Tunturibacter psychrotolerans: one gene and its partner. The protein of the gene in region 2 interacts with the protein of the main gene of each other region in a pairwise test. Links are inferred from orthologs where the notes say so. Each region holds a gene or a part of one and is shown on either strand. Other genes may lie near its edges.

Region 1 (5,876 bases), 3.6 Mb from region 2 along the record:
CGTCGTAGATGAAGTATGCCGGGGCGTCGGGCTGGTCGGCGGTGACGATGCGAATGAACTCGCGCTTCGACATGGGCTGGAGGGCGTAGTTGAAGCGTCGTTGATCGCCAAGGGAGGAGACGGTGTCGGAGGAGAGGTTTTTACCGCAGAGCGAACCTGCACCATGCGCCGGGTAGACGAGGGTTTCGTCGGGCAGCGTCATCAGTTTGTTGTGGAGGGAGTCGTAGAGGTGGCCGCCGAGCTGGTTTGCGGTCCAGCCGAGGGATGCGCGCAGGTCGGGCCGTCCAACGTCGCCGATGAAGAGGGTGTCGCCGGTGAGGACTGCGTGAGGTTTTTCCTGATCTTTATTGAGGTCGAAGACGAGGATCGAGATGGATTCGATGGTGTGGCCCGGGGTTTCGAGGATCTGTAGACGCAGTCCGGGGTAGTCGAGGGTGTCGTCGTCTTTGACTGCTACGAAGGGATATTCGGCTTCTGCGCGAGAGCCGAGGTAGATGGTTGCGCCGCAGCTGTCTCGCAGCTCGAGGTGGCCGGCGATGAAGTCTGCGTGGAAGTGGGTTAGGAATACGGCGCGGATCTGTAGGCCGAACTTTTCTGCGTCGGCTAGGTATTGCTGAATGTCGCGCTGCGGGTCGACGATGATAGCCGTTGAGCTTGCCTCGTCTCCGATGAGATAGGAGGCGTGGGCCAAACAGCCCAGGTAGTACTGTTTCAGAATCATTCTGATCACCTTCGTGATTGCGACGGCCAACCCACGGGAGTGTTATTTGCTCAGGATGAGTAAGGTGACTCCGTGCTTGGAGATGTTGTGGGAGTAGATTCCGGTACGTCTTCCTAGATCTTTGCCTTCCCATACGTCATGGAGAGTTGCTCCCTGAGCGAAGCCTATCTGCGATAGGTCAAAGCTTACGTCACGCGAGTCGAGAGCGGTGTTGAACATGCCGACTGCGACTCTTCCGTCGACGAGTGGCTTGATCCATACCGAGAAATCTCCGCGCTGGTAGAGGCGGGTCGCTTGCTTTCCGAGTGAGTCCTGATCGATGGAGATCACTTCTTTGTTGAGGAGAATATTTTTGTCTTCGGGGGACATTTTGCTGAGATCGTTGCCAGCCAGCAGAGGCGCGGCGAGGAGAGCCCAGAGGCTCATGTGGGTTCGATACTCGTCTGTGGTCATGTGGCCGTTACCGACTTCGAGCATGTCGGGATCGTTCCAGTGGCCGGGTCCGGCGAAGGGGGCGAGATCGGCCTGTTCGAGGCCGATGACGGCCATGCGGCCCCAGGTGTCGTTGATGTCGTCGGTGGTTCGCCACATCTGTGCGCCAACGCTTGGCCCCCACTTCCAAGGTTCGGCGATGCCGTACTGGCAGAGGCTGTAGAAGATTGGACGGTTGGTTGCTTTGAGTGCGTCTCCCATCTTTCGATAGGCGTCGATCATCATCTTGAAGGCAGCGTCAGTGTTGCCGTTGTTCTTTGCGGTGAGCTCGCGCATGGGGTCCTGCATGGAGCAGAGGTCGTACTTGAGGAAGTCGACACCCCAGCGGGCGTACATCTGCGCGTCCTGCACTTCATGGCCGAGACTGCCTTCGAAGCCTCCGCAGGTCTTTGGTCCGGGTGAGGAGTAGATGCCGAATTTGAGGCCCCTGGAGTGGATGTAGTCGCCGAGCGCTTTCATGTCGGGGAAGCGGTTGTTGGTGTGGAGCTCTCCGTTGGCGTCGCGGGTGCCCTGCCAAGTGTCGTCGACGTTGACGTAGATGTAGCCAGCGTCGCGCATGCCGGTGGAGACCATGAGATCGGCTGCGGTGCGCACGTCGGCGTCGGTAACATGTTCCGCGAAGTGGTTCCAGCTATTCCAACCCATTGGAGGAGTTGCGGCGAGAGTGGACTGGGCGCGCAGGTTTGAAGACTGCCCGATACAAAGAAGAACGATTGGGATTAAGACAGCTTTGCGAAGAAACATCGGCACTCTCCAAATCAAGAACTCCGAGAAGGATATACCGCTAACACTCGACAATTCTCTAGTCACTTTCAGCGCGACTATGGTGTGCGAGAAATACGAGAGGGTTGCGACCGCAGAAGAGGTTGACTTTGCAGCTTAGGAGGTTTGTCGCTCCTCGCGTGTTACGGAGATTTTTTCCCAGTCTTGTGAAGGTTTTGTGGCTGGGTGCAGGGTTGGCCGAGGTTTCGATCAGATCACTTTTCGGAGCGCGTTGACGACCTTTTCGCCTGCCATCTTGACGGCGGAAGCCGCCGTTTCACCCGCCGCCATGGTGTGTGTGAGCGCTGATCTCCGTGGTGTTTTCGGTTCTTCGACAGGAGAAGTTTCGATCTCCCCGCCGAAGATCGTGTGCCCCTCTTCAAGGCGATCGAGCGCTGCGTTCAACTGTTCGACTACCGCCTCGGCTTCATCTTCGATGACGATCAGTTCCAGGTTGATCCTTCGATAAATCATATCGGTGTCCCCGTCCTGCAATTGTATGCTCGCCCTGATGACCTGGGTTAGGCAGTTTGCTGCTCCTCGAGGGTTAGGGAAAGTTCCTCCCATTCGGCAAGGAGGGTTGTGCGCTTCGCGCGGAGTTCGTCGAGTTCGGCGGCGTCTTTTTGGGACTGCTCGGCTGAGGTGAAGTTGCCTAAGCGGGCCTCTGCTTCGGCGATGAGGGATTCCAGGTGGGGGATCTCTTCTTCGGCGAAGCGGAGACGGTCTTCGAGTTGTTTGAGTTTGATGGGATTGAGGCGTTTGATTGCGTTGGCTGGCGCGTCTGGTGGTGGTGCGGGTGCTGCGACGATGGGCGCTGGCGCGATTGGGGCTGAGGTCAAGGAATTTGTGATCTGTTCGGTTACTTTTTCAGGGCCGCCCTGTTTGCGCCAGAGGTAGTCCTCGTAGTTGCCGGGGTAGATGTGGAGGCGGCGGTCTTCTACTTCGAAGACGCGGGTGGCGAGGCCGTCGATGAAGTAGCGATCGTGCGAGACGAAGAGGACGGTGCCGGTGAAGTTGCGGATGGCGTCGAGGAGGACGTCTTTGGCGCGGAGGTCGAGGTGGTTGGTGGGCTCGTCCAAGAGTAGGAAGTTGGAGGGCGAGACGAGCATCTTGGCCATCGCGTAACGGTTGCGTTCGCCGCCGGAGAGTACGCCTAGTTTTTTGAAGACATCGTCGCCGGAGAACATGAAGCAGCCGAGGAGGGAGCGGAGTTCGACGACGGGGACCTTGGGGGCGGCGCCGCTGATGTCGTCGAGCATGCCGGCGGCGGGGTCGAGGATTTTGTACTGGTCCTGCGCGAAGAAGTCTGAGAGGACGTTGTGGCCTTCGCGGATGGTGCCTGCGGTGGGCTCTTCCTGACGGCTGAGGAGGCGGATGAGTGTGGACTTGCCTGCTCCGTTCGCGCCTACGAGGGCGATGCGGTCGCCGCGCTCGATGGTGAAGCTTAGGTCGTCGAGGATGAGTTTTTCGCCGCCGGTTGGCGTGGGGTAGATCTTTTTGAGGTTGGTGACTTCGAGGACAGTGCGTCCGCTGGCCGGTGGCTGCGGGATGGAGAAGTGGATGGTGGACTCGTCTTCGGGGACCTCGATACGCTCGATCTTTTCGAGTTCTTTGATGCGGGACTGGACCTGTTTGGCTTTGGTGGCCTGGTAGCGGAAGCGGTTGATGAAGGCTTCGAGGGCGTCGATGCGGTCGCGCTGGTTTTTGTAGGCGTTCATCAGTTGGGTGCGGCGCTCATCTTTTTGCACGACGTACTTCTCGTAGTTGCCGTGATAGGTGTGCATGCGCTTGTTCCAGAGTTCGACGGTTTTGTTGACGGTGACGTCGAGGAAGTAGCGGTCGTGCGAGATGAGGATGTAGGCGTTGGGATAATCGTGGAGATAGGTTTCGAGCCAGTTGCGGGATTCGATGTCGAGGTGGTTGGTGGGCTCGTCGAGGAGGAGGAGTGAGGGCTTTTGCAGGAGAAGCTTGGCTAGCGCGATGCGCATCTGCCAGCCGCCGGAGAACTCTTCGGTGTTGCGGTCCCAGTCTTCTTTGGAGAAGCCCAGGCCGCCGAGGACTGCGCCTACTTGCGAGTCGAGGTTATAGATGTCGTGGACGTGCAGCTGGTCGGCGATGTCGGAGTAGCGCTCGGCTGCTGCGAGGTACTGCTTGGATTTGGGGTCGGCCTCGGAGAGTGTGGTGGTGAGTTCGATGGATTCGCGCTCTAGCTCGTGTAGGTGATCGAAGACGGAGAGGCACTCGGCGAAGACGGTGCGGCCGCGTAGGGCGAGGCCATCCTGCGGGAGATAGCCGAGGGTGACGCCCTTGTTGCGGGTGATGGTGCCGTAGTCGAGGGACTCGATGCCGCCGATGATTTTGAGAAGGGTGGACTTGCCGGTGCCGTTGCCGCCGACCAGACCGGTGCGCTCGTCTGGATTGATGAGCCAGTTCGCGTCTTCGAAGAGGAGTTTTTGGCCGAAGCGTTTGCCGGCTGAGGAGAGTTGGAGCATTCTTCTTCTATTTTCTCATTGCGGGGGGAAAAGCGTGTCCTGCCGGACGGCGCCCTGCGCGGGCAGCGGTCACTTCGTGACTTGTGTCCCGGTCTTGGCGGGTTAGCTGCGAGAGGCCTCCCGTTGGTCGGCTTGATTTTTTGTTTGCGACCAACGGGAGCACCAACCAAAGGGGTACACACGTCACGAAGTGACCGCTGCCCGCGTAGGGCGCTTTCCCGATGAAGTCAAAAGGAATCCGTTTGCAGGGTGAGGTTCGTACTTGGAGTGTTATGCGATCACGTTTTGCAATGCTTGTCTGTTTGTTTGGGTTTGCTGTTTCGGGCTTCGCTTCGCCAGCTGTGGCGCCAGCAGCTTTGCATTGGCAGGCTTGGTCGGATGGAGCGTTCGCGCAGGCTCGGGCAGAGCATAAGTTTGTGCTACTGGATCTCGAGGCGGTGTGGTGTCACTGGTGCCATGTGATGGACGACGTGACGTATCGCGATCCGGCGGTGGTGAGGTTGCTGAATCAGAGATATGTGCTGGTGAAGGTGGATCAGGATTCGCGACCGGATATTTCGAATCGGTATCAGGACTATGGGTGGCCGGCTACGGTGGTGTTTGCGGCGGATGGATCGGAGATTGTGAAGCGGCAAGGGTATCTGCCGCCGAAGCTAATGTCATCGATGTTGCAGGCGATTATTGACGATCCTTCTCCGGGGCCGAGCATTGAGAGCGAGGCTGCGTTTCGTCCGGCATCGGATTCGGTGATCAAGTCTGCATTGCTGGCGCGGATCGAGGCGCAGTACGAGAAGCAATATGACAAGCCAATTGGTGGGTGGGGGTTTGTGCATAAGTATCTCGATGAAGAATCGGTGGAGTATGCGATGCGGCAGGGGGCTCGGGGGAATGCGGAGTATGCGAAGCGTGCGGGGGATACGCTGCATGATGCTACGAACCTGCTTGATCCGGTTTGGGGCGGGATGTACCAGTATTCGGTGGGGCGGCATTGGACGGAGCCGCACTTTGAGAAGCTGATCTCGATTCAGGCGGATGCGCTGCGGGAGTATTCGCTTGCCTTTGCGGAGACGCGAAATCCTGAGGATTTGAATGCGGCGCAATCTGTGCATCGCTATGTTACAAATTTTCTGACTGCTCCTGCTGCGGGTGTTTTTTTTGTGTCGCAGGATGCGGATCTGCATGATGGGCAGGAGAACGAGGCTTATTTCAAGCTTTCGGATCAGGGGCGGCGGGCGCAAGGGATACCGCGTGTCGATACGCATGTTTATGCACGCGAGAATGGGTGGATGATCGCTGCGCTTTGCGATTATTACGCTGCGAGCGACGATGTTACTGCATTGGCGCAGGCGCGGAAGGCTGCGGGATGGATTGTTGTGCATCGCAGTTTGCCTGGTGGGGGATTTCGGCAC
Region 2 (6,011 bases):
GGGCTGGGTCACTGCCCCCGACTACTCCGCGGCCTCTCCTGACCCCCTTGCCGAGGCCGCACAGGGCATTCTGGACCACATGAACGCCGACCACAGCGACGCCCTCGTCCTCCTCACCAGGACCCACGCAAAGCTCGAAGCCGAGTCCGCCACCATGACCTCGGTCGACCGTCTGGGCTTCCACGTTCGCGCCACAACACCCGCAGGAATCAAGGGTGCCCGCATAGCCTTCCCGCGCGAAGCCACCACCCCCAGAGAGACCCGTTCCGTTCTGGTCGAGATGGTCAAACACGCGCGTAACGACGCTGCACTCCCCACAAATGCCTATTGACTACCATCTCCTTTGCCTTTATGTTTAACGAGTGGCAAGACTCCCTTCGGGTTGAGTCAGTCATAACGAAGTCCACCCACTTCGTTGCTTTACTGGAATACCCACGCAACAGCCCCCACCGCGCTGCGTGGGTTTCCTTTTTTAACCCACCTGTCGTCTGTGCGCAGCCTTCTTTGACATCTTCAAGTCCCTGCGCAACACCGTAAACTAAACCCAGCGATGCCTCTCGAATCCCCAAACATTGGCCCAATCGATCACACTGAGGTAAAGTCCAGCGGTTTCACTCCCTTGACGATCCCCTTGTTCCGCGATCGCTGGATCGCCAGCACAATCTCGTCGGTCGGCACATGGATGCAGGACACAGCAGGCACGTGGCTGATGACCTCGCTGACCGCCTCGCCTCTGCTAATCGCGCTGATGCAGACCGCAGCCAGTCTGCCGGTGCTGCTGCTCGGACTGCTGGCCGGAGCAACCGCCGACATCTTCGACCGCCGCAAGCTGCTCATCTTCTGGCAGACCTGGATGCTCGCCTCGGTGGGACTCCTCGCGATCCTAACCTTCATCGGCTACGTGTCGCCGTGGGCTCTGTTGGCGTTCACCTTCCTGCTGAACATCGGCTCGGCGATGAACAATCCAGCATGGCAGGCGATCGTCCCCGAGCTAGTCCCCCGCGAACTGATCCCGGACACCGTGTCTCTCAACGCCGCAAGCAACAACCTCGCACGCGCCGTCGGTCCCGCGCTCGGCGGACTGATGGTTGCAGGCTTTCAGCGAGTGCACACCGGCGCGGGGTCCGTCTTCGCCCTCAACGCACTCTCGTTCGCCGGCGTTATTTGGGTCCTGGTGAACTGGAAACGTATCCCGCTGTTCAAGTCAGCGTTACCGTCCGAGCGCATTGCAGGCTCGATTCGCTCAGGGCTGCGTTACGTGCGATACGCCCCGGACCTTCAGTCCTCGCTGGTGCGGGCATTCACCTACACCTTCTTCATCTCCGCAATTTGGTCGCTGCTCGCAGTCGTCGCAAAGCGTGATCTGAAGCAAGGCCCGCTCGGTTACGGCATCCTGAACGGCTCGCTCGGCCTCGGAGCCGTCGTCGCCGCTACAACGCTCCATCGCATTCGCCAGCGATTCTCCGCAGATCAGATTCTCGCCGCATCGACGCTCTACAACGTAGTTGTGCTGCTGGTGCTAGCATTCGTACGCAGCCCTTCGATCATCATCCCCACGCTGATCCTGTCCGGCGCCGCATGGACCAGCACCATGTCCACGATCAACGTCTCGGTACAGCTTTCCGTTCCCGCATGGGTTCAGGCTCGCGCACTGGGCACCTACATGACAACCTTTCAGGGAGGCATGGCAATCGGCGCTATTCTCTGGGGTTACATTGCAGAACACACGTCAACGCCGATCGCGTTGACTACAGCGGCGTGTGGATTGCTGATCACCTTTCCATTTGCACGCAGATTTCACATCCTGCAAGGTCCGCTCCCTGACCACACACCGTATCAATGGAAGCATCCGGCGCCGCAGCTTGCACTCGACACCGAACCTTCCGACGGCCCCGTCCGCATCTCGATCGAATATCGCGTGCCGCTCGAAAACTACGCGGAGTTCACCTCTGCCATCCATCAGCTCCGAGGTGTTCGACTCCGCGACGGCGCGATCCGTTGGGGCATCTACCGTGACGCAATCGATCCTAAGCACCTTAACGAGACCTTCGTGATGGAGTCGTGGCTGGATTACCTCCGCTCCCGCGAACGTATCACAGCTGCTGACGAGACGATCCGTGCTCGCGTGCGCGCGCTGCACGAGCACGACGAGCCACCGAAGACGACCTACCAGATCTATGCCAGGGAGGTCGCGGATCCAGTACGCGAGCATTCACCGACGTCTGACGGTGCACCTTGAACTCAAAGGCATAACAGTAGAGGAGAGTATGCCCGGAATTTTACCAGGTTGAGCTAGTCGGCTGAGCCCAGGGCAAGGTCGATCAGAGTCTTTTCCTCGATCTCGTGAGCCTTTGCGGAACCAGTTGCGGGCGTTGCACTCGCACTGCGCTTGACGCTGAGTACAGCGCGGTCACCAGCCATACGTCGCAGCAACGGCATCACGTAGGAAAACGCTCCCATGTTGGCCGGCTCTTCCTGAACCCAGATGATCTCCTGCGCGTCTGGATGTTGGTCGAGGGCGGCCTGTAGTTCATCCTCGGGCCAAGGGTACATTTGCTCAAGGAAGATGATGCCAACGCTGAAGTCCTTACGCTTCTCGCGTTCGACGCGAAGATTGTGACCGATCTTTCCGCTGCAGACCAGCAGTCTGCGCGGGTCTTTCACGTCATTGTCCGGTAGCACGTTCTGAAATCGTTCGATGGCAAAATCCGCGAGTGTGGAGGAGGCATCTGGATGGCGGAGCATGCTCTTAGGAGTGAAGACGACGAGCGGCTTACGCCACGGCCGAAGCGCCTGTCTCCGCAGAAGGTGGAAGTATTGCGCGGCGTTCGACGGCTGACAGATCTGGATGTTGTCGTTCGCGGCGAGTTGTAGATAGCGTTCGATGCGTGCGCTGGAGTGCTCGGGGCCTTGGCCCTCGTATCCGTGCGGCAGCAACAAGACAATTCCAGAGAGCAAGCCCCACTTCGCTTCACTGGCCGCGATGAACTGATCGATGATGATCTGCGCGCCGTTCGCGAAGTCGCCGAATTGCGCCTCCCAAAGTACGAGAGTCTCGGGAAAGTCGCGCGAGAAGCCATACTCGAAGCCTAAGACAGCGGCCTCGGAGAGAAGTGAGTTGTACACCTCGAACTTACCCTGCTTCCGACTGAAATGGGCGAGCGGCGTGTAACGAACCTCGGTCTCGGTATCGACCATAACAGCATGGCGTTGATTGAAGGTTCCCCGCTGTGAATCCTGTCCGCTGAGGCGTACCGGAGTGCCTGCTTCCAGCAGTGAAGCGAAAGCTACGAGTTCGGCCATACCGTAGTCGAAGAGTCGCGAGCCAGCGCCCATTTCCTGACGCTGTTCGAACAGCTTCTTCACCTTGGGATGGATATGGAAGTCGTTTGGGTATGAGGTCAGCGAGGTCACAAGCGCATTGATCCGTTCGGCGGAGAGACCTGTTGGCACATCGTCCTGGGGCTCCAGTTCACCCCCTTTGTAGGGATCCCAATAAGCGGGAAGGTAGGCTAGTTGCGGCTTGTGATCGGCCTGCGTTGCCGCCTTCTGATCGTCAAGGAGTTCTTGTTGAATCTTCTGCACCTCGGCGGCGGGATCGACACCGATTTGCTTTGCGTATGACTGGTAGAGTGCGGGACGGTCCTTGATAATCGCATACCGACGAGGCTGGGTGACGGTGGGATCGTCGACTTCGCTGTGTCCATGTTTGCGGTAGCCTACGAGATCGATAACGATGTCAGAGTGGAAGCGCGTTCGATATTCCGCAGCGATTGCAGCGACTCTCACGACGGCATCTGGGTCTTCGGCGTTGACGTGGAAGATGGGAATGGGAAGACGTTTTGCAATGTCCGTGGCGAATCGCGAGGAGTTCGACTCTTCAGGGATTGCGGTGAACCCGAGGAGGTTGTTGACGATGACATGGATGGTCCCGCCGACGTTGTAGCCATGTAGCGTTGCCATGTTCAGGGTCTCGGCGAGAATGCCCTGTCCTGCAAATGCGGCGTCGCCATGAATGATCAATGGCAACACCTGATTGTTCCCGTCTTTTCCGATGCGTTCCTGCTTGGCGCGAGTGCGTCCGAGTACAACAGGATCGACCGCTTCGAGGTGGCTTGGGTTCGAAGCGAGGTGTAGCGAAATAACTTTCCCCTCGGGCGAATGATATTCGCCTGTCGCACCCACGTGATACTTCACGTCGCCACCGCCCATGGTGCTACGTGGATCGACGTCTTCGAACTTGGTGAAGATCTCCGACGGAGAACGACCGATTGTGTTCGTCATCACGTTTAATCGTCCGCGATGGCTCATTGCAATCATTGCCTTCGTAATGCCTGATCCGGCGCTCACTGCGAGAATTCGATCAAGGAATGGAATCAGTGCGGTGATTCCTTCAAGTGAGAATCGCTTAGTGCCTAGGTAGCGCGACTGAATGACCTGTTCGAAGATGTCGGCACGGATAAGCTGGGTAAGGATGAGGGCCTGATCGGGAGTCGGAGGGATCTGTTCGATGCGCTCCTGCAGCCACTGCCGCTGTTCAGGGCTCGGGATATGCATAAACTCTACGGCGATGGTTCCGCAGTAATAACCGCGCGCCTCTTTGGCGACTTCGCCCTCAGGTGCGGGTGTAGGAAATGGCTCGGGGGCAAGGTATTGGCCGAGAGGGTCAAGTGAAGCCTGCAAATATCCCCAACGCCGAAAGATGTCGAAGATTGTTTCGCGTTCGTGTTGTTCCAGTGTGGGTGTTGCTTCAGTCAGGGTCCCTGCCTTTGTAGCCATTGCTTCCTCATTTCAGATCTATTCGCGAGCCATTTTCGCGTACACTTCTATGCTAGACCTTTCGGCGGAAGGGTGCACGTGCCCTGGGGAACTCGATGAGCACGATTGACCATAAAGTTGCACCCCTCACCATCTTGGAAACAAATCAAGCTTCTGGTTCGCGATTCACTCAACGGAGACCGAGGCTCGTCGAGCTTGGGTCTTTACTTTCTGTGCAGACTCGTAAACCCCACCATTTTAGTCAGTTACTAAAAATGCCTACTGTCGCGCGTGCGCTGTTCGACGATATCCTAAGGAGTGCCCCCACCGATTTGCTTTTCGGTGCGCTGCAAGTAGTCGAACAGTTCTCCTTGAGTTGCCGTCCATCCCAAGTTGATGCGCTAAAGCTATTTGCTCTTCCGAAACATCGACACCGCTGACCGAAGTAAAACCGTTCAGACGCGGAACATGTACGAAGCTCCGCGTCCGCAGCCGAGATCAAGAATCGGCGCACCTTTGTCGAGCGCAAAATGGCGATGAATGACCGGCTCTATGTAAACGCATTCGGTCCGCGAACATCGTTTGTTCTTGGAAGGGATCGACCCTTTGCCTGCCCGCTCGTGACATACGAGAAGTACAGGCGACTTCGCCACGAATGTGGTCAATTACGAAGACCTCTGGGCTTGACGTTTCGCGAACCTTATCACGATCAGACACTTAAGTGAGTTGCGCTGCACCGAGTTGCGATTCACAACTATAGTTTAAAACATGGAATTTGTATTTCACAAGGCTTTGGTTTTGGCCTGCGCATTCAGTTGGATGAGTTTGTCGACGGGGTTCGGTCTTGCTTCCGTCGACCAAGCTCCCTCCGCTGCGCACGAATCGATTAGGACGCGTGCAAAGAGTGCAACTCCCACCGACGTGACGATTCCCGATACAGCGAAAATCGACAACCGTCCACTACCTGATATCGAGGGGTTAATGCACGCAGTGGAGACGAACCAGAGAGCAGCGGAGACAATCGAGAAGGACTATTTATACCGATCGACGTGGACGCTGAAAGAACTCGATGGGCACGGAGCGGTCAAGAAGACTGAGACAGAAGAATATGACGTCTTCTGGGTAGAAGGAGTTCCCGTTCATCGTTTGATGAAGAAGAACGGAAAAGATCTGAGCGCGGACGATCAAAAGAAGGAAAACGAGCGGATAGATAAAGAGATACTCAAGGTCAAGGAGAAACGCAGGAAAGCGGA

Evidence for each region. The genes of interacting proteins can lie anywhere in the genome.
Region 1: the proteins of RBB77_RS19320 (region 2) and RBB77_RS03855 interact in binary tests that used the Escherichia coli proteins (3 or more experiments, as listed by UniProt). The link is inferred for Tunturibacter psychrotolerans from one-to-one orthologs.

The regions. Positions count from the first base shown.
Region 1 is NZ_CP132942.1:954,044-959,919, forward strand. Bases 1,983-4,956 are described here. They hold RBB77_RS03855 (ABC-F family ATP-binding cassette domain-containing protein), read right to left. Parts: upstream 4,468-4,956; coding sequence 2,497-4,467; downstream 1,983-2,496. Other genes in these bases: RBB77_RS03850 (hypothetical protein), read right to left, coding at 2,186-2,449; RBB77_RS03860 (DUF255 domain-containing protein), read left to right, coding at 4,740-4,956. Outside these bases: RBB77_RS03840 (MBL fold metallo-hydrolase), read right to left, coding at 1-721; RBB77_RS03845 (glycoside hydrolase family 27 protein), read right to left, coding at 764-1,957; more of RBB77_RS03860, read left to right, coding at 4,957-5,876. UniProt on the Escherichia coli protein: Genetic data indicate it may be involved in ribosome assembly or function.
Region 2 is NZ_CP132942.1:4,592,425-4,598,435, forward strand. Bases 2,037-5,145 are described here. They hold RBB77_RS19320 (2-oxoglutarate dehydrogenase E1 component), read right to left. Parts: upstream 4,780-5,145; coding sequence 2,293-4,779; downstream 2,037-2,292. Other genes in these bases: RBB77_RS19315 (MFS transporter), read left to right, coding at 2,037-2,239. Also shown: RBB77_RS19310 (HugZ family protein), read left to right, coding at 1-331; more of RBB77_RS19315, read left to right, coding at 551-2,036; RBB77_RS19325 (hypothetical protein), read left to right, coding at 5,527-6,011. UniProt on the Escherichia coli protein: E1 component of the 2-oxoglutarate dehydrogenase (OGDH) complex which catalyzes the decarboxylation of 2-oxoglutarate, the first step in the conversion of 2-oxoglutarate to succinyl-CoA and CO(2).